2 regions of the Nocardioides sp. Z30_9 genome follow, and region 2 is predicted to be linked to the other one. Evidence: predicted binding sites of a transcription regulator. Region 2 holds the regulator's gene; the other holds the start of a gene.
The links. Region 2 encodes HrcA, which represses chaperone genes, less so after heat shock. Its sites were predicted from a motif close to TTGGCACTCGNNNNNNNCGAGTGCCAA; they were not measured.
Positions count from the first base shown of each region.

Region 1: the regulator HrcA is predicted to act here: its motif matches at 8,507-8,533, upstream of groL (chaperonin GroEL).

Region 1 covers NZ_JBZAJF010000002.1:901,038-916,489, forward strand. The annotation lists gene AC4BGB_RS14975 (alpha,alpha-trehalose-phosphate synthase (UDP-forming)) at 1-525, opposite strand, end outside; gene AC4BGB_RS14980 (Gfo/Idh/MocA family protein) at 522-1,526, opposite strand; gene AC4BGB_RS14985 (DUF3263 domain-containing protein) at 1,675-1,977, shown strand; gene AC4BGB_RS14990 (LytR C-terminal domain-containing protein) at 1,983-2,495, shown strand; gene otsB (trehalose-phosphatase) at 2,614-3,459, shown strand; SAM riboswitch class I at 3,589-3,724, shown strand; gene thrC (threonine synthase) at 3,736-5,025, shown strand; gene AC4BGB_RS15005 (MoaD/ThiS family protein) at 5,072-5,347, shown strand; gene AC4BGB_RS15010 (PPOX class F420-dependent oxidoreductase) at 5,427-5,891, shown strand; gene AC4BGB_RS15015 (ATP-grasp domain-containing protein) at 5,896-6,822, shown strand; gene AC4BGB_RS15020 (APC family permease) at 6,964-8,466, shown strand; gene groL (chaperonin GroEL) at 8,704-10,335, shown strand; gene AC4BGB_RS15030 (SRPBCC family protein) at 10,460-10,969, shown strand; gene AC4BGB_RS15035 (MFS transporter) at 11,001-12,272, opposite strand; gene AC4BGB_RS15040 (HNH endonuclease signature motif containing protein) at 12,349-13,602, opposite strand; gene AC4BGB_RS15045 (DoxX family protein) at 13,805-14,188, opposite strand; gene sigJ (RNA polymerase sigma factor SigJ) at 14,300-15,235, shown strand; gene AC4BGB_RS15055 (hypothetical protein) at 15,232-15,452, shown strand, end outside.
Region 2 covers NZ_JBZAJF010000001.1:884,365-899,816, reverse strand. The annotation lists gene AC4BGB_RS04450 (glycoside hydrolase family protein) at 1-650, opposite strand, end outside; gene AC4BGB_RS04445 (AMP-dependent synthetase/ligase) at 833-2,662, shown strand; gene AC4BGB_RS04440 (SMP-30/gluconolactonase/LRE family protein) at 2,742-3,704, opposite strand; gene hemW (radical SAM family heme chaperone HemW) at 3,804-4,949, shown strand; gene AC4BGB_RS04430 (DUF3097 domain-containing protein) at 5,103-5,963, opposite strand; gene AC4BGB_RS04425 (PadR family transcriptional regulator) at 6,129-6,824, shown strand; gene AC4BGB_RS04420 (DUF1707 SHOCT-like domain-containing protein) at 6,824-7,225, shown strand; gene AC4BGB_RS04415 (short-chain fatty acid transporter) at 7,279-8,712, shown strand; gene AC4BGB_RS04410 (MBL fold metallo-hydrolase) at 8,729-9,577, opposite strand; gene hrcA (heat-inducible transcriptional repressor HrcA) at 9,686-10,708, shown strand; gene dnaJ (molecular chaperone DnaJ) at 10,803-11,975, shown strand; gene AC4BGB_RS04395 (16S rRNA (uracil(1498)-N(3))-methyltransferase) at 11,995-12,726, shown strand; gene AC4BGB_RS04390 (Gmad2 immunoglobulin-like domain-containing protein) at 12,733-13,692, opposite strand; gene AC4BGB_RS04385 (sigma-70 family RNA polymerase sigma factor) at 13,689-14,228, opposite strand; gene AC4BGB_RS04380 (HIT domain-containing protein) at 14,370-14,744, shown strand; gene AC4BGB_RS04375 (PhoH family protein) at 14,877-15,452, shown strand, end outside.

The DNA.
Region 1 (15,452 bases), on a different contig from region 2:
CGGCGGGGGGAAGGGGATGTGCAGGTAGAACCCGATGCGCAGGTCCGGACGGAGCTCGCGCAGCATCGCCGGGACGAGCTGGAGCTGGTAGTCCTGCACCCAGACGGTGGCGTCCTTGGCCGCGAACTTGGCGGCCGCCTCGGCGAAGCGGTGGTTGATCGCCACGTAGGAGTCCCACCACTCACGGTGGAAGGACGGCTTGGCCACCAGGTCGTGGTAGAGCGGCCACAGGGTGTCGTTGGAGAACCCCTCGTAGAACTCGTTGACCTCCTCCGCCGAGAGCGGCACCGGCACCAGGGTCATCCCCTCGTCCTCGAACGACTCGGGGACCTCGCCGGAGTCCCCGGGCCAGCCGATCCAGGCGCCCCGGTTGCGGCTCATCACCGGCTGGAGGGCCGAGACCAGGCCGCCCGGAGAGGGACGCCAGGAGGTCTCGCCGTCGGCGTCGACGACCCGGTCGACGGGCAGCCTGTTGGCCACGACGACCAGGTCGGCGCTGGTACGGCGCTGCGAGCTCGAAGTCACGAGCCGACCCTATCCACGGGGTAGGTGACACCGATCTGGGCCCGGAGCTCGTCCATCTGCTCCATCAGCGCGATCGTCTGCGCGGGCGGCACCAGGGTGCTGGTGCGCGCCCCGGCGCGCAGACAGCGGTGCACCTCGAGGATCTCGTTGCCGTAGCCCCGGCCGACCACCGGCTCGTCGGGGAGGATCCACTCGCTCTCACCCTGCTGGGTCCAGTACGACGTCCAGCGGATCCGCTCGGGGTGGTGGAAGCCCCACGGCAGGTCGAAGCGGCCGATCTCGGTGGCGACCGAGGCCGAGCGCGGGGACTGGGAGGTCATCGACGCGGTCAGTGCGGCGGTCGCACCACCGGCGTAGCGGCCCGCGATCGCGATGTCGAGGTCGATCCCGCTCTCGGAGAGGTGGGCCACCGACCTGAGCTGCTCGGGGGCGCCGAGGACCAGGTGGGCGAACGTCAGGGGGTAGATGCCCATGTCGAGCAGGGCTCCCGCTCCGAGCGCGGGGTCGAAGAGCCGGTCGTGCGGGTCGTTCGGGACCACGAAGCCGAGGTCGGCGTGCACCTGGCGCGCCGTGCCGTGCTCGCCGTCGGCCAGCAGCCTCAGCATCGTGCGGATCATGGGGTGGCAGGCCATCCACATGGCCTCCATCAGGAACAGCCCGCGGGCCTGCGCCTCCTCGAAGAGCGCCTGGGTCGAGCCGGCGTCGAGGGTCATCGGCTTCTCGCAGAGCACGTGCTTGCCCGCCTCGAGGGCGAGCCGCACGTGCTCGTCGTGGAACGCGTGCGGGGACGCGACGTACACCACGTCGACGTCCGGGTCGCTGACCAGCTCCTCGTAGGAGCCGTGGGCGGTGCCCCCGAACTCGGCCGCGAACTCCTCGGCCCGTTGCCGGCTGCGTGAGCCGCTGGCCACCAGGGTCGCGTCGGGCACCAGTGCCAGGTCGGTGGCGAAGGTCCGTGCGATCCGGCCCGGCGCCAGCACGCCCCAGCGAATGGTCTCCATGGCGCTCACCGTACCCAGCCCGAGCCAGCCGACCCCGCGAGCGCGCGCGAGCCGCACGCGCCACGCCGCGAACCGAATGACACTGATGTATTTCCTCGCCTATGATGAGCCCGCAGCCACACCGTTACCCGTCCGAGGAGTCGTCCTGATGGTCGCCAGCCACGCGCTCAACCACTCCCAGTCGGAGGGACCCGCGGAGCTGTCCGCCCGGGACGCCGAGATGCTCGACTTCGAGCGCCAGTGGTGGAAGTACGCCGGCGCCAAGGAGCAGGCCGTCCGCGAGAAGTTCGACATGTCCTCGACCCGCTACTACCAGGTCCTCAATGCCCTGATCGACCGGCCCGAGGCGCTGGCCCACGACCCCCTGCTCGTGCGTCGCCTGCGTCGCCTGCGCGCCACCCGTCAGCGCCAGCGTTCCGCGCGCCGACTCGGCTTCGACCTCTCGGAGTGACCTCGATGTCCAGGCTGCCTGGGGGTTCGCGCCCGCGCGACGAGCGCGGCGTCGTACTGCCCACGCGCCTGCTGGTGCTGTGCATCTCGGCGGTCGCCGTTGCGGGCCTGGTGTTCGTGGCCAACGACCCCGACCAGGCGCCCGACGAGACGGCAGCACCCGTGGTGAGCACCCCGTCCGCCACTCCCTCGAGCACTCCCACCGCGGACCCGGCGCCGGTCAAGCCCAAGCCCAAGCCGATCAAGCGCGGCGAGGTGCTCGTCGAGGTCTTCAACAACACCCGCACCAAGGGCCTGGCCGGCGGCGTCGCCGACAAGGCCAAGTCCGCCGGGTGGAACGTCGTGGGCTCGGACAACTGGTACGGCACCATCGACGGCACCTCGGTCTACTTCCCGCCGCGCCTCAAGGAGGCCGCGCGCGAGCTCGGCCGCGACCTCGGGATCAAGAAGCTGCGCCCGGCCGAGGAGCCGATGCGCTTCGACCGCGTCACCGTGATCCTCACCGACGACTACCGCTGACCTGCCGCTTTCCTCTACCGGCTCGCCCTGACGGCGACCCTTCCGGGCGGCTCGTGCCTGCCGCCCGCCTGGTGGCCCGTTTGGACAAGCGCCGAACCGGGCTGGGACCATGGGCCCCATGGAGTTCGGCTCGACGTCGGGTGAGCAGGAGTACGCCGCGCTGGTGCGCACCGCGGACGACCTCGTCGTCGGACTCGACTTCGACGGCACCCTGGCCCCGATCGTGGAGGACCCGGAGCGGGCCCACATCCACCCCGATGCCGACCAGGTGCTGGTCGACCTCGCCGCCCAGGTGCGTGCGGTCGCGGTGATCACGGGGCGCCCGGCCCGCCAGGCCCTCGACCTCGGCGGCCTCGAGGAGGTCGGCAACGCCATCGGGGACACCGGCCGGGAGCTGTTCGTCCTCGGCCAGTACGGCAACGAGCGCTGGACCTCCACCAACCGCCGGGTGATCTCGCCCAAGCCGCCGCGCGGCCTGGCCAGCTTCATGGGGGAGATCCCGCGCCTGCTGCGCAAGGCCGACGCCAGCGACGCCTGGGTGGAGGAGAAGGGCCTCGCCGTGGCCGTGCACACCCGCCGGCTGCCGGACCCCGAGGGCGCCTTCGAGCGGCTGCTGCCGCTGCTCGCCGACGCGGCGAAGAGTCACGACCTCGACATCGAGCCGGGCCGCTGGGTCGTGGAGGTGCGGGCGCACGGGATGAACAAGGGTGCCGCCGTACGCCGGCTGAGCGACGAGCTCGGTGCCCGGGCGTTCGTGTTCTGCGGCGATGACCTCGGCGACGTGGAGGCGTTCAAGGCGGTCGAGGAGCTGCGTGGCCGCGGCTTCCCCGGCCTGCTGGTGTGCTCGGCCTCGGAGGAGGAGAACGCCCTCGCCGACCTCGCCGACGTGGTGGTGCAGGGACCCGACGGCGTGCTGGAGCTGCTCCGCGAGCTCACCGCCGACATCAAGAACGCCCGCGCCTGAGCCGGATCACCCCCGGACAACCCATGTCGCCCTTGTCCGGGCCGTGGGTCTCCCGCGGTGCGAGACCGCGCCGTCTCGAATGGCGGAATCGGTGTGCACATTCTGAGACGGCTACCTACTGTGGTGCACAGCTCATCGAGAGGGACTGAGGGAACGGCCCGTTGAAGTCCCGGCAACCGCCACACCGAGCCTCCGATCTTTCGGATTCGTGTGGTGCGGTGCCAAATCCGTCTTGGTCCGAAATCCGGTCCAGGGAAGATGAGAAGGAGGCCTCCTTTGAGCACTGCAACAGAACTCTCGCCCGCCACTGCAACCGGCGCCGGCACCACTCTCCGGGAGCGCGCCTTCGGCAACGCGACCGGCCTGTCCTGTCGTGAGTGCGGGCACCAGATCGCCCTGGGCCCGAACTACGCGTGTCCGGAGTGCTTCGGCCCCCTGGAGATCTCCTACGACTTCCCGGCGGTCACGCGGGAGGACATCGAGGCGGGTCCACGCAACATCTGGCGCTACAAGGCGCTGCTGCCGGTGCCCGACGACATCGAGCAGAGCCCCAACATGGAGCCCGGCTTCACCCGGCTGCTCAAGGCGAACAACCTCGGTCGTGAGCTCGGCATCGACAACCTCTGGGTCAAGGACGACTCCACCAACCCGACCAACTCCTTCAAGGACCGGGTGGTGGCCTGCGCGCTGAGCGCGGCGCGGGAGTTCGGGAGCAAGGTGTTCGCCTGCCCCTCGACGGGCAACCTGGCCAACGCCGTCGCCGCGGCCGGGGCCCGGGCCGGCATCAAGACCGTCGTGTTCATCCCCTCGAACCTCGAGAAGCCCAAGCAGGTCAACTCCGCGGTGTTCACCGAGAACCTCGTCGCCGTCAACGGCAACTACGACGACGTCAACCGGCTCGCCTCGGAGATCGCCGGCGAGGAGGAGGGCTGGGCGTTCGTGAACGTCAACGTGCGGCCCTACTACGCCGAGGGCTCCAAGACGCTGGGCTACGAGATCGCCGAGCAGCTCGGCTGGCGCCTGCCCGACCAGATCGTGATCCCGGTCGCCTCCGGCTCCCAGCTGACCAAGGTGCACAAGGCCTTCCAGGAGCTGATCAAGCTCGGGCTCGTCGAGGACAAGCCCTACCGCGTCTTCGGTGCGCAGGCCACGGGTTGCTCCCCGGTCTCGGTGGCCTACAAGGCCGGCATCGACGCGATCCGCCCGGTCAAGCCGGACACCATCGCCAAGAGCCTGGCGATCGGCAACCCGGCCGACGGCATCTACGTCCTCGACGTCTGCCGTGAGACCGGCGGCGCCGTGGAGGACGTCACCGACGACGAGGTGCGCGCGGGCATCGTGCTCCTCGCCCGCACGGAGGGGATCTTCACCGAGACCGCCGGCGGCACCACCGTGGGCGTGCTGAAGAAGCTCGTCGACACCGGCCAGCTCGACACCACCCTGGAGACCGTGGTGATCAACACCGGGCACGGGCTCAAGACCCTGGACGCGGTCAGCGACGCGGTGGGCCCGGCGGCCACGATCGAGCCGTCGTACGCCGCGTTCAGCGCCAGCGGCCTGGTCTGAGTCCCAGCCGCAGCAGGCATTCCCACCCCCACAGCAGGAGAGACAGATGAGCGTCCAGGTCCGGATCCCCACCATCTTGCGCACCTACACCGGCGGCGCCTCCGAGGTCGCGGCTCAGGGCGACACCCTGGCCGAGGTGCTCGACGACCTCGAGGCCAACCACAGCGGGATCAAGGCGCGCGTCCTCGACGACGCCGGCAAGATCCGTCGCTTCGTCAACGTCTACGTCGGCAACGACGACGTGCGCTTCCTCGACGGCCTCGACAGCAGCACCCCCGACGGCACCAAGATCAGCATCATCCCGGCGGTCGCCGGCGGCTGAGGCCGGCGAGAAGGTTGGCGCGGAGATCGGCGCGGTGATCGGCCGGTTCACCGGCAGCCCGATCGGGCAGACTGTGGTGATGCCACGCAAACTCGCGACCGCCGACCGGGTGGGCCGAGACGAGCTGCTCGAGTTCGTCCGGCCCCGCCACAACGCCACCCTGGTGACCACCCGCAGGAACGGCCGGCCGCAGGTCTCGCCGGTCACCTGTGGCGTCGACCAGGAGGGCCGGGTGGTGATCTCGACGTACCCGCAGCGCGCCAAGGTCGCCAACCTGCGCCGCACCCCCGAGGTGACCCTGCTGATCCACAGCGACGACTGGAACGGGCCCTACGTCCAGCTCGACGGCACCGCCGAGGTGATCGACCTGCCGGACTCCGTGGAGCCGCTCGTCGACTACTTCCGCAGCATCTCCGGGGAGCACCCCGACTGGGACGAGTACCGCGAGGCGATGCGCGAGCAGGGCAAGTCCCTGATCCGGGTCACCATCGACTCCTGGGGTCCGATCGCCACGGGCGGCTTCCCGCCCGAGCTGGCCGACTGAGCCGATGACCGTCGAGGACGGCGCCGCGCCGCCGCGTCCCGTCGTACTGCTCGCCACCTGCTCCTGGTTCCCCGCTGGCGAGGAGTGGGCGGGGACCGACCACCTGCTGCCGGCGCTGGCCGAGCGGGGGATCGAGGGGCGCTGGGTGGTCTGGGACGACCCCGGGGCCGACTGGTCCCAGGGTCTGGTCGCCGTGCGCTCGACCTGGGACTACGACCAGCGCCGCGAGGAGTTCCTCCGCTGGGCGGGCACGGTGCCGTGGATGCTCAACTCCGCCGCGGTGTTCGCCTGGAACACCGACAAGAGCTACCTGGTCGAGCTCGCCGCAGCCGGCGTCCCCGTGGTCCCGACCCTCGTCGTGGAGCACGAGGAGGAGCTGCCGGCCGCGATCGCGGAGCTGTCCATGGATCGCGAGGCCCCCGGCGACCCGGGCGTCCCGAACGTGGTGGTCAAGCCGACGGTGGGGGCCGGAGGGCGGGGCCTGGTCGTCTTCGACGGCGTCGACGGCGGCCCGGCCGACCTCGACGAGTCCGGGCTCAGCGACGGACCCTGGGTGGTGCAGCCCCTGGTCGAGTCGGTGCGCACCGAGGGCGAGACGTCCGTGTTCGTGCTCGACGGCCGCGTCGTCTCCTCGGCCCGCAAGGTGCCGGCGAGCGGTGAGCTCCGGGTGCACGAGAGGTACGGCGGGTCGACGGTCGCCGTACCGCTGACCGATGAGGCCGCCGAGGTGGCCACCCGCGCGGTCACCGCGGCGCAGGCACTGCTCGAAGAGCGGCTCGACTACGCCCGCGTCGACCTGATGCGCCTGGTCGACGGCACCCTCGCCGTCAGCGAGCTCGAGCTGACCGAACCCGGCCTCTACCTCGAGGTGCTGCCGCAGAACGCGAGCGCGTTCGCGGACCTGGTGCGTGATCGTTTGCGATCTCCCTGACGGGGAACGGGGCACCGAAAGGTTGAGCGTCACAACGAACTGGTGACGCGAACAGCCTGTGTGCCCAGTTGCCGACGTACCGGTTGCCGACGTACCGGCTGCCGTGCGTACCGGCTGTCGGCGCATAGGGAGGACCGCCTCGTGGCCGCTCGGACGAGCATCATCCGGACCAAGAACGTCGACACCGTCATCCACCAGAACGACGGTGACCAGGAGGGCGGCCTGCGGAAGCGGCTGAGCTCCTGGGACCTGATGGGGTTCGGGATCGGCATCGTGATCGGCACCGGCATCTTCACCCTCACCGGGGTGGAGGCCAAGAACCACGCCGGACCGGCGATCGTGCTCTCGTTCGCGATCGCCGGCGTCGTGGCCATGCTCGCGGCGCTCTGCTACGCCGAGCTGGCGGCGGCGGTGCCGACTGCCGGCAGCTCCTACACCTACGCGTACACCACCATCGGCGAGATCTTCGCCTGGATCATCGCCTGGGACCTGATCCTCGAGTTCGCGCTCGGCGCGGCCGTGGTGGCGCGTGGGTGGTCGGGCTACCTCCAGCAGCTCTTCGGGCTGCCGCACGCCTTCTTCGGTGAGGAGGGCTCCACCATCAACCTCGGTGCCGTGGCCATCTCCCTGGTGCTGGGCATCATCGCGGCGGTCGGGATCCGAGAGTCCAAGCTGGTCACGAACGCCCTGGTCGTGATCAAGGTCAGCGTCTGTGTCTTCGTGGTGGCCGTGGGCATCTTCTTCGTCAAGGTCTCGAACCTGACCCCGTGGATCCCCGAGTCCAGGCCGGAGGCGGACGGCAGGAGCGGGCTCGCCCAGCCGCTGTGGCAGTGGGCCTCCGGCATCGACGCCAGCTCGTTCGGCGTCACCGGGGTGCTCGTGGCCGCGGCCGTGGTGTTCTTCGCCTACAGCGGCTTCGAGGCGGTGGCCAACCTCGGTGAGGAGACCAAGAACCCCGCCAGGGACATGCCCCGCGGCCTGATCGGCACCCTGGTGATCTGCACGGTGCTCTACCTGGGCGTGTGCTTCGTGCTCACCGGGATGGTGAACTACGCCGACCTCTCGGAGGGTGCTCCGATCTCCGATGCGTTCGACCAGGTGGGCCTGGGCTGGGCCTCGATCCTGATCAACATCGCCGCGATCGCCGGGCTGAGCTCGGTGATCCTGGTCGACATCGTCGCGATGGGCCGGATCGGCTTCGCCCTGTGCCGCGACGGGCTGCTGCCGGCCGCGGTGGGTCACGTGCACCCCCGGTTCGGCACCCCGGCCCGGATCACGATGGCCACCACCGCGGTGGTGTGCCTCCTCGCGGCGTTCGTGCCGCTCGCCACGCTGGCCGAGATGGTCAGCATCGGCACGCTGTTCGCCTTCCTGGTGGTGGCGATCGCGGTGGTCGTGCTGCGTCGTACCAAGCCGCGGATGAAGCGACCCTTCCGCACGCCCCAGGTCCCCCTGCTCCCGATCCTCTCCGCCACCACGTGCGTCGCCCTGATGGCCAGCCTCGCCGTGGAGACCTGGCTGCGGTTCCTGGCCTGGCTGGTCGTGGGCCTCGCGATCTACTTCCTCTACGGCCGCACCCACTCGCGGCTGGCTCCGGGGAACCACGAGCCCGAGCCCGGCCTCGACGACGCCGAGATCCGCTGAGCCCCACGTCGGGCACGCGCCGGGAACAGGCCCCCCGGTGTTTGCACTCGGATAGGGCGAGTGCTAAAAATGAAGCTGGCACTCTCCCTATGAGAGTGACAACGCAGCATCGATCCATGGCCGTCTGAGTCGAGGTTCGAAGGCGCTGGCGGGAAGGGTCCGCCGGGTCAGCCCGGATCGTCCGTCGCGGGCGACGAAGCGGCCACCACACTTTTTAGCGTGAGGAATCACCTAGCCATGCCGAAGCTGATTGCATTCAACGAGGAGGCCCGCCGCGGGCTCGAGCGAGGGATGAACACTCTCGCCGACGCGGTCAAGGTCACGCTCGGTCCCAAGGGGCGCAACGTCGTACTCGAGAAGAAGTGGGGTGCGCCCACCATCACCAACGACGGTGTGAGCATCGCCAAGGAGATCGAGCTCGAGGACCCCTACGAGAAGATCGGCGCCGAGCTCGTCAAGGAGGTCGCCAAGAAGACCGACGACGTCGCCGGTGACGGTACGACGACCGCCACCGTCCTGGCCCAGGCCATGGTGCGCGAAGGGCTGCGCAACGTCGCCGCCGGCGCCAACCCGATGGAGCTCAAGCGCGGCATCGAGAAGGCCGTCGAGGCCGTCTCCGCGCAGCTGCTCGGAATGGCCAAGGACGTCGAGACCAAGGAGCAGATCGCGGCGACCGCCTCGATCTCCGCCGCGGACACCACCGTCGGCGAGGCCATCGCCGAGGCGATGGACAAGGTCGGCAAGGAAGGCGTCATCACCGTCGAGGAGTCGAACACCTTCGGGCTCGACCTCGAGCTGACCGAGGGGATGCGCTTCGACAAGGGCTACATCTCCCAGTACTTCATGACCGACCCGGAGCGCATGGAGGCCGTCCTTGACGACCCCTACATCCTGATCGCGAACCAGAAGATCTCCACGGTCAAGGACCTGCTGCCGCTCCTCGAGAAGGTCATGCAGAGCGGCAAGCCGCTGCTGATCATCGCCGAGGACATCGAGGGCGAGGCCCTGTCCACCCTGGTCGTCAACAAGATCCGGGGCACCTTCAAGTCCGTCGCCGTCAAGGCTCCGGGCTTCGGTGACCGCCGCAAGGCGATGATGCAGGACATCGCGATCCTGACCGGCGCGCAGGTCGTGTCCGAGGACGTCGGCCTCAAGCTGGAGTCGACCGGCATCGAGCTGCTCGGCCAGGCCCGCAAGGTCGTCGTCACCAAGGACGAGACCACCATCGTCGACGGCGCCGGGGACACCGACCAGCTCGCTGGCCGCGTGAACCAGATCCGCGCCGAGATCGAGAAGAGCGACTCCGACTACGACCGCGAGAAGCTGCAGGAGCGCCTGGCCAAGCTGGCCGGCGGCGTTGCGGTCATCAAGGTCGGCGCGGCCACCGAGGTCGAGCTCAAGGAGCGCAAGCACCGCATCGAGGACGCCGTTCGCAACGCGAAGGCTGCCGTCGAAGAGGGCATCGTCGCCGGTGGCGGCGTGGCCCTGGTGCAGGCTGGCGTCAACGCGTTCGAGAAGCTCGAGCTCGTGGGCGACGAGGCCACCGGTGCCAACATCGTCAAGGTCGCGCTCGCGGCTCCGCTCAAGCAGATCGCGATCAACGCCGGTCTCGAGGGTGGCGTCGTGGCGGAGAAGGTCGCCGGTCTTCCGGTCGGCCACGGCCTGAACGCCGCGACCGGGGAGTACGGCGACATGCTCGCTGCCGGCATCCCCGACCCCGCCAAGGTGACGCGTTCGGCGCTGCTCAACGCAGCCTCGATCGCCGCGCTGTTCCTCACCACCGAGGCAGTCATCGCCGACAAGCCGGAGAAGGCGCCCGCCATGGGTGGCGGCGACCCGACCGGCGGCATGGGCGGCATGGACTTCTGAGCCAACCCGCTCAGGAACCACCGCTTCACAGGCATCACCCGGAAGGGCCCTCGCTTCGGCGGGGGCCCTTTCGGGTATGTCCGGGCGTACACAGGCAGGGCACACCCCACCACCGAGGAGATCCATGGGCCGCGAGATGCAGGTCAGCGACAGCATCGTCATCGAGATCGACGCGCACACGATCTACGACCAGGTGGCCGACCCCACCCAGATGGCCCGGTGGAGCCCGGAGAACACCGGCGCGACCACCACGAGCGCCGGTCGCACGCTGCGCGTCGGTGAGGTCTTCGACGGGTCGAACAAGCGTGGTCGTGCGCGGTGGAGCACCGAGTGCGTGGTGATCGCCGCGGAGCCCGGGCAGCGGTTCGCCTTCGACGTGCGCAAGATCGGGCCGCGCAAGCCGCTGCTCGCCGGGCGGATCGCGTCGTGGGAGTACACCTTCGAGCCGGTCGCCGACGGCACCCGCGTCACCGAGACCTGGACCGACCTGCGCGACCGGTGGCCCGACTGGGCCGCGGCGATCTTCGACAAGGCCGCGACCGGTGGCCGGCTCTTCTCGCAGTTCCAGCGGGGCAACATCGCGCGCACGCTGGCCGCGATGAAGGCGGACCTCGAGGGCGACCCCGTCGGCTGAGCGGTTGGACCTCGCGGGTGAGCGGGGTCGCCTAGCGGGCCTGGTGCTGCCGCTCCGCGCGGCCAGCGGGGTGGGTGAGCAGCGCCGCGCAGCCGGCAGCGAGCACCAGCACACCGGCGACCGCGTCGACGAGTAGCGCCGCACCGGGGGAGACCGAGTCCACGAGCATGCCCGCGATCGCAGCACCGGCTGCGATCCCCATGATGTTCGCCGTCCCGAGCATGGTCATCATCGTGGTGCCCCACCCTTCGGGAGCCGAGCGCTCGGCGAGGGCGTAGGAGCTGACCAGGGCCGGTGCCAGGGCAACGCCGAGCAGCAGGCAGGAAGCGGCGAGCAGGGCAGGATGCTCCGAGACCGAGCTCGCCAGGCCGCCGAGAGCGACCAGGGCGCCGGCGCAGGCGATCCTGGCCTCGAGCCGGAACACCTGGGGCAGCCGGGTGGTGAGCAGTCCCGCGATCCCGGCGCCGACCCCCATGGCGGCGTACACGGGACCGGTGAGCTCGTCGGTGCCCGCAGCCGCCATCCGCGCCGCGACGCCGGTCTGGGTCGCGCCGAAGACCAGTCCGACGCCGGCCATCGCGACCAGGAGGCTGCCGACGTGGGCGAGGGGAAGTGCCCCACGCTCGCGGTGACCGGTGGAGCGGCCGGCACCGTGGCCGGGCAGCGCGGTGTGGTGCAGCGCGAATCCGGTCTGGGTCACCACGGCCAGCACCAGGGCCAGCACCAGCCCGAGTGTGGGGGAGGCGAGGCCGGCGACGGTGCTCACCAGGACCGGTCCGACCACGAACCCGCACTCGTCGAGGGCGCCCTCCCAGGCCATCGCCGTGGAGGTGAACGAGCGACGGTCGGCGCGCGAGCGGCCCAGCGCGGCCCACCGGCTGCGGGCCATCGCGCCCGCCTGCGGGTTGGACATCCCGATCAGGGCGGCCAGCCCCATCGTCACCGGCAGCACGTCCCGGGGAGCGAGCAGCAGGAAGGCGCCCAGTGCGAGGACTTGCACCACCGTTGCCAGCACGCCGACGACCCGCTGCCCGAACCGGTCGGCGAAGACGCCGACGAAGGCGCCGCCCAGGCCCCCGCCCACACTGAGCGCAGCGACTGCGAGCCCGCCGGTGGCGAAGGATCCACTCCGGTCAGCTACGTAGAGCAGGATCCCGAGCGGAAGCATCGCCGTCGGCAGCCGGACCGCGGCGTCGAGCACCACGTAGTACGGCTCCACCTGGCGCAGCAGCGTGGGGAAGGAGGTGCGCGTCGGCGTGGCAGGACGGACGGCAGTGGTGACAGGGGTGACAGGGGTGGACATCGGTTTCTCCGGGTGCGCTCAACGACGTGCTCGCCACCCCACCACTGACGCGCTGTACCCCTGTGCAGCCGCCAGTTTACGACCCTCGTGTTCGCCTGCCGAATCGGATGTCGCCGTTGGGTAGTCGGCTGGCGTCGTAGCCGTCGTCGTGGGCGCGGTGGTGGTGCCAGTTGCACAGCAGCACTCCGTCCTTGAGGTCGGTGCGGCCACCGTGGGCCCACGCTCTGCCCCAGTGATGGGCCTCGCACCACGCGGCGGGGATGGTGCACCCTTCGGCGCGGCACTCACGGTCGCGGATGATCATCGCCTTGCGCTGTGCGGGCTTGAACAGCCGCGAGGACCGGCCGAGGTCGAGCACCTCGGAGTTCGTGCCGAGCACGGCGGGGACGATCTTGCCGGTGCAGGCCAGGCGCCGGACCTCCCCGGCGGTGAGCCGGTCGGTGGGTCCGAGCTCGCCGACGCCGAGGTCACGGCGCAGGTCCGCCAGCGGGATCGTGACGATCACCGTGGTGGCGTCGCCACCGTGGACCGGCAGCCGCTTCGGGTCGACCGCCTCCAGCAGCGCGCAGAACGCCTGACCCCGGCGTACGTCGGCCGGGACCCGGGCCCCCTCGCCCACGCCGACCTGGCGAGGTGAGGTGAATGCCTCCAGGTAGGTGTGCAGCCGGGCGGCCACGCTGTCGGGAACGTGGATCGTGATCCGGGTGCTGCCGTCGCCCAGTCGGGTGGTCGCCAGCGAGGTGCGGCGCCAGGCGCGGGACTCCTCGGCGGCGAGCGCCTTGGCCTCCTGCTCCTCCGCAACCTCGGGTGCCACGTGGTCCAGGATCCGCCGGCCCAGTAGTCGGAGCTCACGGGGACCGAAGTGCGCCGCCTGCGCCACCAGATGCGCCTCCGCGGCGGCCATGATCTCGGCACCGAGCTCGACCGCCGGCAGGACGTCGAGAGCGTGGGTGATCACCAGGGCCTGGGCCACGTTCACCTCACCGCCCCCCAGGGCGGTTCCCAGGTGCTGCCAGCGGCGGTCCAGGGCCAGGCCCAGTGCCAGGTCACGCCGATTGGTCCCGGCATCTGAACGCGTGTGGTGGGTGACCAGCGCGGCCGCGTCCCGGGCGCCCTCGGCCACTGCGAGGTCGTCGGAGGCGGCCAGCACCCGCATCCGCAGGGAAGCGAGCTGTGCCTCCACCCGGGTCAGCTGCACCAGCGCGGCCCGCTTGTCCGCCGGGGCCATGAACTCCACCGCCACACCCGCGGTGTCCTTCAAGGACGCCTCCACGGCGTCCGCGCACGCCAGCACCGGATGCAGCGCGGGCCGATCGAACGTCGAGCTCATCTGAGCACCTCCCGCACCGACTCGTGACCATGACTGACTGGTCTCACACGTCGATGCAGCACGCCCGTGAGCAGGCGAACCTCCGCTACGGGAGAGTCCGGGCCGATCCCTCAGCATCACTATTGAATCGAACCTGTGTTCGATAATACCGGCGACTGCCGACCTCGTCAATAGGGAGGATTCAACTGGCTCTCGAATCGGGTCAGTCGACGAAGGCGCAGGGACCCAGTCGGCCGTAGGCCACGACGCCCGCGGACGCCAGCAGCATCGCGTTCACGATGATCGGCTGCACCTCGTGCCGGCGCGCATGGGTGAATGCGGCGCCGACCATCAGGAGCACCAGACCGATGGCGGCCGTTGGGACGAGGAATGTCGCGACACCGACGATGCCGGGAACTACGAGGCCGACCGCGGCGAGGACTTCGAGAAGGCCGATGACCTTGATCGCGCCGGGGCTGAAGCCCTCGAGCGCCGCCCCGGCGCTGGAGGCGACCAGCTTGTCCTTGGGTTGCACGAGCTTGGCTGCGCCGCTGGCGCAGAAGATGGCCGCCAACAGCCCGGCGATGATCCACAGAGTTGTGTGCATGTGTGTCCGACGGAGCCGGCCGTGCCGGTGTGAGGTCGGCTTGTGACCTCACACGACACCGGTCGGCTTCGTCGTAGGGGAATGACGCCGAACCGAGGGACACTTCGTCCCATGAGTGCCCGCCCCACCTCGTCCCTGGAGGGGGGCGATCCCGACCTGGCCGCCGTCATGGCCGAGCGCCGGCACCTGCGAAACCTCGCCTACCGCCTGTTGGGGTCGTTGGTCGAGGCCGAGGACGTTGTCCAGGAGACTTATGTCCGGTGGTACGCCATGCCTGAGGAGCAGCGAACGGCCGTCCGGGTCCCGGGTGCGTGGTTGACCACGGTCGCCGGGCGCATCTGTCTCGACCTGCTGGGATCGGCTCGCCTCCGACGCGAACGGTACGTCGGCGAGTGGGTGCCGGAGCCGCTGCCGGCGCGGACGATGTGGGCGGAGGGCGGCAGCACCCCCCTCGACCCGGTGGACCAGATCACTCTGGACGAGTCGGTCCACATGGCATTCCTGGTTCTGCTGGAGACCATGACCCCGGCCGAACGGGTTGCGTTCGTCCTGCACGATGTCTTCGGCTACCCGTTCCCGGAGATCGCGGAGATCGTCGGCCGCAGCCCTGCGGCCACCCGGCAACTGGCGTCCTCGGCCCGCCGTCGAATCGCCGGGTCGCCCCCACCAGTCACGTCCACGACTCAGCGCACGGCGGTCGTGCGCCGCTTCAAGCAGGCGTGGGAGGCCCGTGACATCGAAGCGTTGGTCGGTCTGCTCGACCCTGCGGCCGTCGCTGTCGGCGACGGTGGCGGGCGGGTCAGCGCGGAGCGGCGACCCGTGCGTGGCGCCTTGAGGATCGCGGAGTTCCTTGTCGGCCGTGCCACCGCGCTGGCCGGGGTGACGATGACGGAGAGCCTGGTCAACGGGCAGCCGGGTCTCATCGCCCGGGCGGGCGACGTCACCGTCGCAGTGATGGCCTTCGAGGTCGCCGAGGACCGCATCGTTCGCATGTGGTCGGTGCTCAACCCGGAGAAGCTGGTCGCCTGGACGAAGGAGGATGCGTGAGGAGGCGCACCACCCTGGTCGGTGGCCTGCTGGTGGGTGCCGTCGGGATCGCAGTCCTGTGGGCGGCCGGCGTCGAGTTCCCCGTGGCAATTCCGCCGGGGCTGGTGATCCTGCTGGCCGGCGCGGCTCTCGTCGCTGGCGTCCGGCGCCGGTGGTCCGACGGGGTCGGAGCCCTGCTGGGGCTGTTCGTGGTCGTCGGCTTCGTCCTCAGCGGCAT
Region 2 (15,452 bases):
ACGAGCGGGTCGTGGCTGAGCACGGTGGTCACCCGGGCGCCGCGGGAGTCCCACGCGCCAGGGCGCGGGGCGAGCACGGTGCCGTGACGAGTCCACTCCAGCCCGTCGGTGCTGGTGAGGTACGACGTGGACATGCGGTCCTCGTGCCCGGGGTCGGTGAGCGGGTGCTCGCACAGCCACATCTCCCACTTCCCCTCGTGCAGGGTGATCACGGGGTCCTTGACCGCCACCTGCGCACTCCCGGGCAGCACCACCGTGCGACGGCCGGAAGGCAGGTCCTCGGGCCGGTCCGCGTCCAGGGCCTCGATCCACCAGTGCTTGCTGCCCGGGGCCGCGCAGGAGAGGTAGAGCCGCCAGCCGCCGTCGGGGCGCCGCAGCACCACCGGGCGCTCGAAGGACTCCGCGCCGAAGTCGTCGCGGTAGACCTCGCAGACCGGCTCGAAGGTGAGCCCGTCGGTGGACCGCGCCACCACCGTGGCGACCCCGCGGCCCTGGGGCAGGGGGCGCCGCAATCGGTAGGTGAGATAGGTGACCCCGTCAACCAGTACTGCCGAGGCGGCGCCGGCCCAGTTGCCGGGGCCCGATCCCGGTGCGGGTACGACGACGCGGGGATCGTCCAGCGTGGGAAGGGGGACCGCGACGAGTTCCATCGGTTTAGTCTACTAAAAGAGTCGAATTTAAGGGGGTCGCCGGGACGCGGTTCGGGGCGGAGTTTTTTGGCGCGACCGAGTGCCTGTGGGGGGTGCGGACTTGACCTGTGATCTAGGTTACTCACAAGTCACCCACCCGTGGTCCGCTCGGCGGGCCTGTTCAGCCACCCCAGGAGCACCCCATGTCGCCCGTCGCAACTGACACGTCGTTCATCGAGAACCGGTCGCCGAACGTGGCCGCCCAGTTCCGTGAACGCGTTGCCAAGACCCCCGACCTGGTGGCCTACAGCCGCCCCGGCGCCGAGGGGGAGCCCTGGCCGTCGTACACCTGGAAGGAGACCCAGGACGCGGTCGACCGGATCGCCGCAGGCCTGCTCTCACTGGGTCTCGAGCCGCAGCAGCGGGTCGGGATCGCCTCCAACACCCGGGTGGAGTGGATCTTCGCCGACCTCGCGATCATGTGTGCGGGGGGTGCGACGACCACCGTGTACCCCACGACCCACGCCGAGGACGTCTCCTACATCCTCGCCGACTCCGAGTGCCGCGTGGTCTTCGCCGAGGACGCCAGTCAGGTCGAGAAGCTCACGAAGTACAAGTCCGAGCTGCCGCACCTGTCCAAGGTCGTCCTCATCGACGGCGAGGGCGACGGTGACTGGGTGATCAGCCTCGAGGAGCTGAGCGTGCTGGGTGACGCCCACCTCGCGGCGAACGCCGATGCGGTGGAGAACGCGACGGCGGCCATCGAGCCGGAGCACCTCGCCACGTTGATCTACACCTCCGGCACGACCGGCAAGCCCAAGGGCGTTCGCCTGCGGCACTCCTCGTGGACCTACGAGGGTGCGGCGATCCAGGCCCAGCAGATCCTCGACGAGAGCGACGTGCAGTTCCTGTGGCTGCCGATGGCGCACTCCTTCGGCAAGGTGCTGCTCTCCACCCAGCTCGCCTGTGGCTTCGCCACGGCGGTGGACGGCCGCGTCGACAAGATCATCGAGAACCTCGCGGTCGTCAAGCCGACCTTCATGGGTGCGGCGCCGCGGATCTTCGAGAAGGCGCACGCGCGCATCGTCACGATGCAGGCCGCCGAGGGCGGCGCCAAGGAGAAGATCTTCCTCAAGGCGTTCGAGGTCGGTCGCAAGGTGGACGCGCTCAAGCGGGACGGCAAGTCGGTCCCGCTGCCGCTGAAGGTGCAGCACGCACTCTTCGACCGGCTGGTGTTCTCCAAGATCCGCGACCGCTTCGGTGGACGCGTCCGGTTCTTCATCTCCGGCGCCGCTGCGCTCAACCAGGACATCGCTGAGTGGTTCCACGCCGCGGGCATCCTGATCCTGGAGGGCTACGGCCTCACCGAGACCTCGGCCGGCGCGTTCGTCAACCACCCCGACTCCTACAAGTTCGGCACCGTCGGCTCGGTCTTCCCCGGCAGCCGGGTCCGTCTCGGCGAGGGCGACGAGATCCAGATCAACGGCCCCAACGTGATGGACGGCTACCACAACCTCCCCGACGAGACCGCGAAGACGCTCACCGAGGACGGCTGGCTGCGCACCGGTGACAAGGGATCGCTCGACTCCGAGGGGTTCTTGACGATCACCGGCCGGATCAAGGAGCTGTTCAAGACCTCCGGCGGCAAGTACATCGCGCCGCCGGCGATCGAGGCGAAGTTCAAGGCCGTGTGCCCCTACGCCAGCCAGTTCATGGTGTTCGGCAACGACCGCAACTACTGCGTCGCGCTGGTCACCCTCGACCCCGACGCCGCGGCCGACTGGGCCAAGGAGAACGGCCTCGGCGGGAAGTCCTACGCGGAGATCGTCGCCGCCCCGAAGACCCGCGAGATGGTCCAGGGGTACGTCGACACGCTCAACTCCCAGCTCAACCGGTGGGAGACGGTCAAGAAGTTCCAGCTGCTCGACCACGACCTCTCGGTCGAGTCCGGTGAGCTGACCCCCTCGATGAAGGTCAAGCGCAACGTCGTCGAGAGCAACTACGCCGCGGAGATCGACAAGCTCTACACCTGAGCAGTCGCTCGCCGATCGGATCGCTCTGTGCCCGGTCCCAGCCGACGCTGGGGCCGGGCACGGTCGCGTCCGGGGGAGCTCAGCGCCCCAGCCGGGTGATCCAGTACGGCGTCGTCGGTGTCTCCGGCGTCCCGAACCTGGCGTTGGGCAGGTAGAGCCGGTTGCGGTACCGGGCGATGGTGGTGGGGACGTCGAAGTCGCCGGAGGTGCGGGTCCGGACCAGCCGGGCGGCCTTCCCGCGCTTGCCGAGCTCGAGCACCGCGACCTTGTTGAGCCGGTTCTGGACGACGTACAGGGTGCGGCCGCGGCGCAGCATGCCGTCGCCGTTGGTCAGGGTGGCCGACCCCAGGGCCACCCGGGTGGCGACGCCGGTGCGGGGGTTCACGCGGAACAGGTAGCCGGTGGGCGACTGCACCACCAGCAGGGCGCGGCCGTCGGGGGTGGTGCTGATCCCGTTGGCGTTGATCACCCCGGGCTGCTGCTGCCAGGCGCCGCGCAGCGCGACGGTGCGCACCGCTGCCTGGGAGGGCTGGCCGTTGCGCGGGGTCACCCGGTAGAGCACCGCCCGGGAGGAGTCGGTGAACCAGGCGGACCTCCCGCGCAGCACGACGTCGTTGACGAAGGACTCGCCGCTCGCCAGGTCGATCTGCGCCAGCACGCGTCCCGTGCGGGCGCTGACCACCTTGGCGTCACCGTCGTCGCCGCCGGCGACCCAGAGCCTGCCGCGGCCGTCGAGCTTGAGGCCGACCGCGGGGGTGCCGTCGCCCCTGCTGATCACCCGGCCCTTCCCCGTGCGCAGGTTCGCGGCGTAGATGCTGCCGTCGGCGCGGGAGCCGAGGTAGGCCGTGGGGCCGCCGCGGATGGTGATGCCCTCGGGCTGGAACCCGGCGGGGAGGTTGATCCGCGTGGGTGCCGGTCGCGCCGAGTCGGCCTGGGCCGGGGCGGCGGTGAGCCCGACCGTGAGGCCGGTGGCGACAAGGCCGGTCGCCAGGCCGCTGGTCAGGGCCGGGGTGAGGGTGCGGGCTAGGCGTCCGAGAGTCATCTGGGGATCCCTTCGACTTTTCGTCACGCTACCTCCGTCGGTGCGGCCCCGTCACGGCTCGTTTTCTCTCCGGGTGGCAGCCGGTGTGACACTGGGGCGGTGTCTCCCCAAGCTCCACCCGGCGTGCCGTTCGGTGTCTACGTGCACGTGCCGTTCTGCGCGGTCCGGTGCGGCTACTGCGACTTCAACACATACACCGCGACCGAGCTCGGCGGGGGCGGGTCGCAGGCGGCGTACGCCGGGCACGCGGTCGCGGAGGTGGAGTACGCCGGGCGCGTGCTCGGGCCGGACCGGCCGCCCGTGGAGACGGTGTTCTTCGGAGGCGGCACCCCGACGCTGCTCCCGGCCGCCGACCTGGTCGCCGTCCTGGGCGCGATCGACGCGACCTTCGGGCTGGTGCCCGGAGCCGAGGTGACCACCGAGGCGAACCCCGACAGCGTCACCCCCGAGAGCCTCGCCGCCCTGCGTGCGGGCGGGTTCAACCGGATCTCCTTCGGGATGCAGTCGGCGGTGCCGCACGTGCTGCGGGTGCTCGAGCGCACCCACGACCCGGCCAACGTCGCCCGCGCGGTGGCGTGGGCGCGCGAGGCGGGGTTCGAGCAGGTCAGCCTCGACCTGATCTACGGCACGCCGGGGGAGTCGGTCGCGGACTGGCAGCGCTCGGTGGACGCTGCGCTGGCCTGTGGGCCCGACCACGTCTCGGCGTACTCCCTGATCGTCGAGGACGGCACCCGCCTCGCGCGGCAGGTGCGCACCGGCGCGATCCCCTCGCCCGACGACGACGACCTGGCGCAGAAGTACGTCCTGGCCGACGAGGCGTTCGGCGCCGCGGGCCTGGAGTGGTACGAGGTGTCCAACTGGGCCCGCAGCGAGGCCGCGCGGTGCCGGCACAACGAGCTCTACTGGACCAGCGCGAGCTGGTGGGGAATCGGCCCGGGCGCGCACTCCCACGTCGGCGGCGAGCGCTGGTGGAACGTCAAGCACCCCAGCGCCTACGCCGCCCGGATCGCCGCGGGGGAGTCCCCGGCCCTCGACGGTGAGCTGCTCGACGAGGACACCCGTCACCTGGAGCGGGTGCTCCTCGAGGTGCGCCTGCGCGACGGCCTCCCCCTCGATCTCGTCGACCGCTCCCGCGCCGAGACCGTGGTGGAGGACGGGCTCGCCGTACTCGGAGGGGAGCGGCTCGTCCTCACCCGCCGCGGCCGCCTCCTCGCCGACGCCGTGGTCCGCGACCTCGTCGACTAGTTCCCCGACGTACCTGGGAGCGCCCCTCCTCTCGCAGACGCGCGGACAGAAGTACCGGTCGAGCGGCCCGGCTGAGCGTGAAGCGGTGCGCGATTCCGAACTTGTGTCCGCGCGTGTGCGAGATCTGGGCCGGGACCCAGTCGACGGCAGGGATCAGGTGCCGGGCTGGGTGACGAAGTCGATGAGCTCCTCGACGCGGCCGAGCAGGGCGGGGTCCAGGTCCTGGAAGCCGCGTACGCCGCCGAGGATGTGCTTCCAGGCGCGGGCGATGTCGGCCTGCTCGCGGTGCGGCCAGCCGAAGCTCTGGCACACGCCGTGCTTCCACTCCACGTTGCGCGGGATCTGCGGCCAGGCCTTCTTGCCCAGGCGCTCGGGCTTGACCGCGGCCCAGATGTCGATGAACGGGTGGCCGACGATCAGCACGTGCTTGCCCACGGCCGACTTGCGCACCGACGCGGCGATCCGGCTCTCCTTGGAGCCGGGCACGAGGTGGTCCACGAGTACGCCGACCCGCCGCTCGGGACCGGGGCCGAAGTCGCGCAGCTTCTCGCCGAGGTCGTCGATGCCCTCGAGGTACTCCACGACGACGCCCTCGATCCTCAGGTCGTCGCCCCACACCTTCTCCACGAGCTCGGCGTCGTGGCGCCCCTCGACGAAGATCCGGCTGCCGCGGGCGACCCGGGCCTTGACGCCCTGCACCGCCACCGAGCCCGACGCCGTCCGGGTCGGGGCCTCGGGTCCCTTGCGGGTCGGCGGGACCAGGATCACCGGGCGTCCCTCCAGCAGGAAACCGGTCCCGAGCGGGAACGTGCGGCGCTTGCGTCGCCGGTCCTCGATCGTGACCGTGCCGAGGTCGCGCTCGACCTTGACGATCTCGCCGCACCAGTCGGTGGTCACCTCCTCGACCACGAGTCCGAGGTCGGCATCGATCTCGACGGCCCGGCCCTTCTTCGGCGTACGCCAGTCGGTGGCGAGGACGTCGGAGCCGTAGCGGTCGTGCGGGGAAGGAGTCACCGGGAAACGCTACGACGGGGAGCAGGGCGAACGGCGGATGGCACGCCCGAATTGTGGGCCTTGCCTCACGAACACTCGCGATATATCGTCAACATATCGAGACAGTGTCGTTGTCACCCGAGGAGCACCACCGGGACCGGCACGCCGACGAAAGGAGCTCTCGACATGGGACACCCGATGTGGACACCAGACTTCGAACCGACCCGGCGCCAGCGCGGCGGGCGTGGAGGCGGCCGGCACGGCGCGCACGGCGGCTGGGGCGGGCCCTGGGCCGGCCCGATGGGCGGACCGCCGCCCTGGGTCGCGCAGATGTTCGGCCCCGGCTTCGGAGGTGACTTCTCCGGAGGACGCGGCGGCGGCCGCGGCCGCCCCCGGGTACGCCGCGGCGACGTCCGTTCCGCGATCCTCGACGTGCTGCACACCTCGAACGAGCCGGTGAACGGCTACCAGGTGATTCAGCAGATCGCCGAGCGCACCGACGGGGTGTGGAAGCCGAGCCCCGGCTCGGTCTACCCGACCATCGCCCAGCTCGAGGACGAGGGCCTCGTCGAGGACGCGCCCACCGGCCGCAAGGCGATCCGGCTCACCGCCGAGGGCACGGCGTACGTCGAGGCGCACCCCGAGGAGATGGCAGCGGTCTGGGCACCGTTCGTGACCGAGGCCGACGACGAGGAGGCCGTGAACTTCAAGCAGGTGATCGGCCAGACCGTCGGCGCTATCGTGCAGGTGGCGACCACCGGCACGCCGGACCAGCGCGAGAAGGCGATCGAGATCCTCGGCGACACCCGCAGGCGGCTCTACGGCCTGCTCGCCGAGGGCCCTGACGGAACCGAGCCGGACGACGCCTTCGAGGAGGAGTGATGGACACGCTGCGGATCGGCGACGCGGAACGTGCGGAGGCCGTCGGACTCCTGGGCGACCAGTACTCCGAGGGCCGGCTGACCAAGGACGAGTTCGACGAACGCAGCGATGCCGTGTGGTCGGCGCGAACGCGGGGCGACCTCGTCCCGCTCTTCGCCGACCTGCCGGTGCGCTCGTCCTCGATGGCGCCAGCGGGAACGGCGGGCGCCGTCACCTCGGCCACCCGGGCATGGCGACGCCCGCCGTTCCCACTGGCGCCGGTGCTGTTCGTGCTGATCGCCCTGACCGTGCTCACCCACCTCCCGATCGTGCTGGTCGGGCTGCTGATCTGGTTCGTGCTCTCGCGCCGGTTCGGCATCGCGACCCCGTCGTGGAGCAGGTGCCGAACGAGCAGGCACTAGCCGCGGAGCGATCCCGGGCCTAGGTTGATCCCATCCTTTCGGGAAGGGACGCCATGGCGACCACCTCATCGACCGCAGAGGTCCAGGAACGCGGACTGGCGCGGTTCGCACAGCGACTCGCCGGGTGGACCGAGAAGTGGTTCCCCGACGCCTACGTCTTCGCCCTCGGCGGCGTCGTGGTGGTGACCCTCGCCGCGCTCGTCAACGGCTCCAGCCCCAAGGTGGTGGCGGAGTCCTTCGGCGGCGGCTTCTGGGGCCTGGCCGAGTTCACCCTGCAGATGGCGATGGTCGTGCTGAGCGGCTACATCGTCGCGACCTCCCCGCCGGCGGCGAAGGCGATCGTGCGGATCGCGCGGGTGCCGTCCACGCCGCGGGGAGCGGTCGCCTTCGTCTCGCTGATCTCGTGCACGGTCTCCATGCTCAACTGGGGGCTGAGCCTCGTCTTCTGTGGGCTCCTCGCCCGGGCCATCGCGCGGCGAGACGACCTCACGGTGGACTACCGGGCGATAGGCGCGGCGGCGTACATGGGACTCGGCGCGGTCTGGGCGCTGGGGCTCTCCTCCTCCGCGGCGCAGCTCCAGGCCACCGCGTCATCGCTGCCTCCCGACCTGCTCAAGATCACCGGCGTGCTCGACTTCGGCGACACGATCCTCACCTGGCAGTCGCTGACCATGGCCGGCATCCTGATCGTGCTCACCGTGGTGATCGCGTGGCTCTCCGCGCCGCAGGGCGGGGCGATCAAGACCGCCGACGACCTCGGCGTCGACCTCGACGACACCGTCGACCCGCCCCCGCCGAGCACCCGCCCGGGGGAGTGGCTGGAGCGGTCGATGATCCTGCCGCTGTTCATCGGGGCCCTGGCGCTGCTGTGGCTGGTCTACCAGCTCCTGGACAACCCGTTCCTGAGCGTGATCAGCAGCCTGGACACCTACCTGCTCGTCTTCGTCGTGCTCGGGCTGGTGCTGCACGGCACCCCGCGGGGCTTCCTGGACGCGACCGCGAAGGCGGTGCCCACCACGGCGGGCGTCCTGGTGCAGTACCCCCTCTACGCCGCGATGGCCGCGGTCCTCACCGGCGCCGCGGGACGTGGCGGGCTCTCGGTCTCCGAGCACCTCGCCGACCTGTTCACCGACCTCGGCGGCGGTGGCGGGTTCGCGATCGTGATCGCCATCTACACCGCGATCCTGGGGATCCTGGTGCCCTCCGGTGGGGGCAAGTGGCTGGTCGAGGCGCCGTACGTGATGCAGTCGGCCACCGACGTGGGGATGAACCTCGGCTGGACCGTGCAGATCTACAACGCGGCCGAGGCCCTGCCCAACCTGGTCAACCCGTTCTTCATGCTGCCGCTGCTGGCGGTCCTGGGGCTGCGCGCCCGCGACCTGATCGGGTTCACGTTCGTGCAGTTCCTCTTCCACCTGCCGGTGGTGCTCCTGCTGCTGTGGCTCCTCGGGATGACCTTCGAGTTCGTGCCCCCGAAGGTGCCCTGACGCCGCCGGCGGCCACTCAGATCAGCGGCAGCCGCTTCGCGTCGCGGGGCAGCTGCTCGAAGGCACGTCGTACGGCTTCGCCCAGCCGCTCGCTCGGGTAGGGCCAGGCCGCTGCCTCCAGTGCGTCGCGCAGCGGTACGCCGCGCCCGGCGAGGTCGCGGATGGTCTCGGCGACCACGCCGATCGCCGAGCGCTGCTCCTCCACGAACTCCTTGTCGACCGGTGCGCCGTGCCCGGGCACGACCACGGTGGCCGGCCCGATCAGCTGCAGCACGAGGTCGAGGGAGAGCGGCCACTCCAGCGGGAAGCAGTCCTCGCCGTACGACGGCATGTCGGACTCCTCGACGAGGTCGCCGGCCAGCAGCACGTCCCCGTCGTCGATGCGTACGACGAGGTCCCCGGCGGTGTGCCCGCGTCCGGGGTGCACCAGCTCGACCGAGCGGTCGCCGAGGTCGATCGCGGCGACCGAGGAGAACGTCGTGTCGGCCGGGACGATCGGCGTCTCGAGCACCTCGGCGGCGCGGTCGTCGCCGGCCTCGCGAAGCTGCTCCTTGGCCCGCTCGCCGGTGGCCACGGTGGTCTGGGCGGTCGACTCGTGGGCGGTGATCGGCACCGCGCCCCAGGCCTCTCGGAAGGCGCTGTTGCCGAAGGTGTGGTCGAAGTGGTCGTGGGTGTTCACGATCCCGACCACCGGACGCGAGGAGAGTCGCCGCAGGTCGGCGATCACCTCGCCCGCGGCCCTGCTCGAGGCGTGCGTGTCCACGACGAGGAGGCCCGCCTCGCCCTCGACGACGGTGACGTTCACGTCGTACCACTCGTAGCGCGCCACCCAGATCCGCTGGCCAATCTCCGTGAAGTCCGACACGAACGAGACCCTACGTTTGCCTAGTAGGATTGGCACTCCGGCGCGACGAGTGCTAGACCGGTCGACACGGGTCAGGGACAGCGCCGGACAGGACACTGGAGGAGCGACATGCAGGACGACCGCAGGCTTGCCGTGCTCCGGGCGATCGTCGAGGACTACGTCTCGACCCGGGAGCCGGTCGGCAGCAAGGCACTCGTGGAGCGGCACCAGCTCGGCGTCTCACCGGCCACCGTGCGCAACGACATGGCCACCCTCGAGGAGGAGGGGCTGATCGCCCAGCCGCACACCAGCGCGGGCCGGATCCCCACCGACAAGGGCTACCGGTTCTTCGTGGACCGGCTGACCCAGATCAAGCCGATGTCGGCGGCCGAGCGCCGCGCGATCTCGACGTTCCTCGAGGGCGCCTACGACCTCGACGACGTGATCCAGCGCTCCGTGCGGGTGCTCGCCCAGCTGACCCGGCAGATCGCGATCGTGCAGTACCCCTCGCTGGCCCGGTCCACCGTGCGGCACGTCGAGCTCGTCGCGCTGACCCCGTCCCGGCTGCTGGCCGTGCTGATCCTGTCCACCGGCCGGGTCGAGCAGCGGGTCGTGGAGCTGCCCGTCGAGCTCGAGACCGACGCCCTCGCAGACCTCCGCTCCCGGGTGCTGCTCGCGTGCGTGGGCAAGTCGATCGCCGATGCCTCCAACGCCCTCGGCGCGCTCACCGACCAGACCGACCACCTCGACCGCACGCACGTGGCGGTGATCACCACCGCCCTGGTCGAGGCGATGTCCAGCGAGCGGCAGACCGAGCGGGTGGTGGTCGGTGGGACCGCGAACCTCGCCCGCTTCGGGGAGAGCTTCGACCAGTCGATCAAGCCGATGCTCGAGGCGCTCGAGGAGCACGTCGTGCTGCTCAAGCTGCTCGGCGAGGCGACCTCCTCGGACTCCCTGACCGTGCGGATCGGGCACGAGGGGCCCTTCCAGGAGCTCTCGGGGACTTCTGTGGTCGCCACGGGCTACGGTCCAGGGGAGGAGCCCGTGGGCTCGCTCGGCATCGTGGGGCCGACCCGGATGGACTACCCGGGCTCGATGGCCGCCGTACGCGCGGTTGCCCGCTACGTCTCCACCCTCCTCGACCAGGCCTGACCAGCGCCTGCCGCAGACCAGCACCACCCGCAAGTGACCCAAGATTCCGCCCAGAGATTCCGCCCAGAGATTCCGCCCAGCCGAAAGATGACACGTGAGCCAGGACCCCTACGAGATCCTCGGCGTCTCCCGGGACGCCGAGGCCGACGAGATCAAGAAGGCCTACCGGCGTCTTGCCCGTCAGCTCCACCCCGACGTCAACCCCGACCCGGAGACCCAGGAGCGGTTCAAGGAGGTGTCGGCCGCCTACGAGGTGCTCGCCGACCCCGAGAAGCGCCGGATGTACGACCTCGGTGGTGACCCCTTCGGTCGCGGCGGCGGCGGTCCCGGCCAGGGTGCCGGGTTCTCCTTCACCGACATCATGGACGCCTTCTTCGGCGGCCAGGCCGGTGGCGCGGCCGGAGGACAGGGCCGTGGCCCGCGTCCGCGGATGCGCCGCGGGCAGGACGCCCTGGTCCGGATCGAGATCGAGCTCGCCGAGGCGGCGTTCGGCGTCACCCGCGACCTCAAGGTGGACACGGCCGTGCTGTGCACGGTGTGCGAGGGCAGCGGAGCTGCGCCCGGCTCCAAGCCGGTGACCTGTGAGACCTGCCACGGCCGCGGCGAGGTCCAGCAGGTGCAGCGCTCCTTCCTCGGCGAGATCCGCACCGTGCGACCCTGTGCCGCCTGCCGGGGCTTCGGCGAGATCATCCCCGAGCCGTGCCGCGAGTGCTCCGGGGACGGCCGGGTCCGCTCGCGCCGCTCGATCACCGTGAAGATCCCCCCGGGCGTCGACACCGGCACCCGTGTCCAGCTCGCCCAGCAGGGCGAGGTCGGCCCCGGCGGTGGTCCCGCCGGCGACCTCTACGTCGAGATCCAGGTGGTGCCGCACCCGGTGTTCACCCGCGACGGCACCGACCTGCGCTGCCGCGTGACGGTGCCGATGACCGCCGCGGCACTCGGTACGACGATCCAGCTGCCCCTGCTCGAGGCCGACGTGGCCGAGGGCGACTCCGACATGGAGCTGTGGGTGGACCTCGAGGTCCGGCCCGGGACCCAGTCCGGCACCGAGACGGTGCTGCGCGGGCGCGGCGTCCCGCACCTGCGCTCCCAGGTCCGCGGTGACGTGGTGGTCACGGTCGACGTGGAGACCCCCGGTCGTCTCGACGAACAGCAGGAGGAGCTGCTGCGCGAGCTGGCCCGGCTCCGGCACGAGGAGACGCCCGACGGGCAGCTCCACTCGCCGCACAAGTCGGTGTTCGGGCGCCTGAAGAACGCCTTCAAGTGAGCCCCGTCCGGGTCGCCCGGTGACGCTGCCGGTCTTCCTCGGACCCGTCACGGGGACGGCCTCGGGGGACTCCGTGGTCCTCGAGGGCGACGAGGCCCGGCATGCCGTCGTGGTGCGCCGGATCCGGGTGGGGGAGCAGGTCGTGCTCACCGACGGCCGCGGCACCGCCGCCACGTGCGTGGTGGAGGCGACCTCGAAGTCGTCGATGACGGCCACGGTCACCTCGGTGTCCCTGGCGCCGGCGCCGGTGCCCCACGTGACCGTGGTGCAGGCGATCCCCAAGGGCGAGCGGGCCGAGCTCGCCGTCGAGGTGCTCACCGAGGTGGGCGTCGACCGGATCGTTCCGTGGGCCGCGGCCCGATCGGTCGGCGTGTGGCGCGGCGAGCGGGCCCAGAAGTCGCTGGCCAAGTGGCGTTCGGCCGCCCGCGAGTCCGGCAAGCAGTCGCGGCGGTCCTGGCTGCCCGAGGTCACCGAGATGGCCACGACGGCCGAGGTCGCCGCCCTCGTGGACGCCGCCGGCCTGGCAGTGGTGCTCCACGAGGCGGCGTCGGCCCCGCTCTCGGCGCTCTCCCTGGAGGGCGTGGAGTCCATCGTGGTGGTGGTCGGCCCCGAGGGCGGGATCAGCGACGAGGAGCTCGAGGTCCTCGGCGCGGCTCACGTCGTACGCCTGGGGGAGTCGGTGCTGCGGACCTCCACCGCCGGGCTCGCCGCCGTGGCCGCGCTGCTCTCCCGGACCTCCCGCTGGTCCTGAGACCCCTTACTCGACGGTGATCTCCTTGGTGTCCTGGCTGACGCCGACCCCCTCACCGTCGGACTCGTCGGTGTCGCGCACCACCAGTGTGTAGTCGCCGGGCTCGGCGGTCACCGTGAACTCGTACGGTGAGAGCGTGCAGCACTCCTTCGCGGTGGCGAAGCCGGTGCGGACGACCCGGTCGCCCTGCCTGAGCTCCCAGACCACGTTGGCCTCGAAGGCCGATGCCTGGCCGGTGACCTCGAACTCGGTGCCCACCGTGGCGCCCTGCGTCGGCGTGGCGATCGAGACCGGGGCCAGCATGGTGTCGGCACCGGTGGGCTGCAGGGGCTCGAGGGTGTCGACCCCGAAGAGGTCCCCGGGGCTCCCGTCCACCGTGATCAGCACGGGCAGCTTGGTGCCGGTCGCGTCCTGGGCGGTGCGGACGAGCGCCTCGACGAGCCGCTCGGGGTCGGCCGGCATCGCGACGGTGGCGGCTGCCGGGAATGCGAGGTCGATGGTGATCCGGTCGCTGCCGAGGCTGGCCGTGGGCGTCACCGGAAACCGCCACGCGGTGTAGTCGGGATCCAGGGGACGCCCCGAGATCGTCTGCTCCACCGCGGCCTGCAGCTCCGAGTCGGCACCGTCGGGGAGTGCGTGCGTCTCCTTGAACAGTCGCGGGCCCGCCGCCGTCGCGCCGAGGTAGTAGGCGGGCACCTCGACGTCGGTCGGCGCAGGATCCGCCTCGGCAGTGCCCGGCGACGCTGCCGGGGCCGAGGGGTCGCGCTGTGCCAGCCAGGAGGTCCCGCCGATCACCAGCACGGTCGCCACGGCGGCCGCCACCGTGACCGGCAGCCAGCCGCGGGCCGCCGAGGGCCGCTTCACGCGGGCACGGATGTCGTCGCTGGTGCCGGTGGGGTGCACGTCGGAGACGGCGTCGCCGAGCAGCGCGCGCATTTCCGGCTCGTCGTTGTTCGGAGTGGTCATGAGGTCTCCTCGAGGAAGGCTGAGAGGTGGAGACGCAGGGCGGCTGCCCCACGCGATGCGTGGCTCTTCACGGCCCCGGCGCTGATGCCCAGGGTCTCGGCGATCTCCCGCTCGGAGAGGTCGAGGTAGTAGCGCAGCGCGAGCACCTCACGCTGCCGGCGCGGCAGCCGCGCCATCGCCTCCAGCACCGCCTGGCGGCGTACGGCGTGCAGCGCGTCGTGGTCCGCCCCGGGATGATCGCGGTCGGGCGAGAGCGACTCGGCGGGGTGCCGCGAGACCACCGCGAGGTGGCGCAGCACCGAGCGCGACCGGTTGACCACCGCCTGACGCAGGTACGCCGGCGCGTCGTCGGGCATCGCGGCGGAGCCGGATCGTTGCGACCGCTGGTACATCGCCACGAACGTGTCCTGCACCACCTCCTCGGCGCGGCCCGCGTCGCGGAGCAGCAGCACGGCGAGCCGCACGAGTCGGACGTAGTGCTCGTCGTAGAGCCGCTCCAGGGCCGCGTCGGCCCACGGATCTGCGTGGATGGGCACCCCCTGGGTTGGGCCGGGCTGCTGCGCCGGCAAGACGATGGTCACGCTAGTGGGACGCGGGGGTGGATGGATCGGTTTACCCGCCGACCCGGCAAATCGGGCGAGATCGATCCCGGGCGCCCGATCGGGCATGCTGGGGCGATGAGCACAGATGGTGTGACCGAGGACAACCCGGCCGAGGACTGCCTGTTCTGCAAGATCGTGGCCGGCGAGATCGAGGCGGACGTGGTGCACGAGACGCCCACTACCGTGGCGTTCCGGGACCTGAGCCCTCAGGCGCCGACCCACGTGCTGGTGATCCCGCGCAGCCACTACCCGAACGCCGCGGCGCTCGCGGCGGGGGAGCCCACGACCGCGGCGGACCTGTTGGCCGCAGCCGGGGCGATCGCGCAGAGCGAGGGGCTCGGGGACGGGTACCGGCTGGTGTTCAACACCGGGCCCGCGGCGAACCAGACCGTGTTCCACGTGCACATGCACCTCATCGGCGGCCGCACCATGGGCTGGCCCCCCGGCTGAGCGGGCCTGATCCGGGCCGATCCGGGCTGGGTGTTGCCCACGATCCACAACCCGGGTGCGCCCCGTGCGCGGGCTGCGTAGCATTGACCCGTCAGTACTTCCGAACGAAGGGCCGCCCCCCACCGGGCATCCATGTCTGAGACCAGCAAGGCCGACACAGTCGGCACCGGCACGCAACCCGCCTCCGGTCCCGGAGGCCCCGACGAGACCCAGCACCTCGTGGTGGTGCCCACCAGCATCAACATGGTCTCGCTCCTGGGCCCCGCCGACGAGCACCTCGCCTCGATGGAGAAGGCCTTCGAAGCCGACCTCCACGTGCGCGGCAACGAGATCACGCTGCGCGGCGCGCCCTCGGAGATCGCGCTCGCCGAGCGGATGCTCGACGAGCTCGTCACGATCATCCGCACCGGGCAGGGAATGACCACCGAGACGGTCGAGCGGGTGATCACGATGCTGCGCGCCGAGACCTCCGAGCGTCCCGCCGACGTGCTCTCCCTCAACATCTTGTCCAACCGCGGCCGGACGATCCGCCCCAAGACGCTGAACCAGAAGCGCTACGTCGACGCGATCGACAAGAACACGATCGTGTTCGGGATCGGCCCCGCGGGCACCGGCAAGACCTACCTCGCGATGGCCAAGGCCGTGCAGGCGCTCCAGGCCAAGAAGGTCAACCGGATCATCCTGACCCGCCCGGCCGTGGAGGCAGGG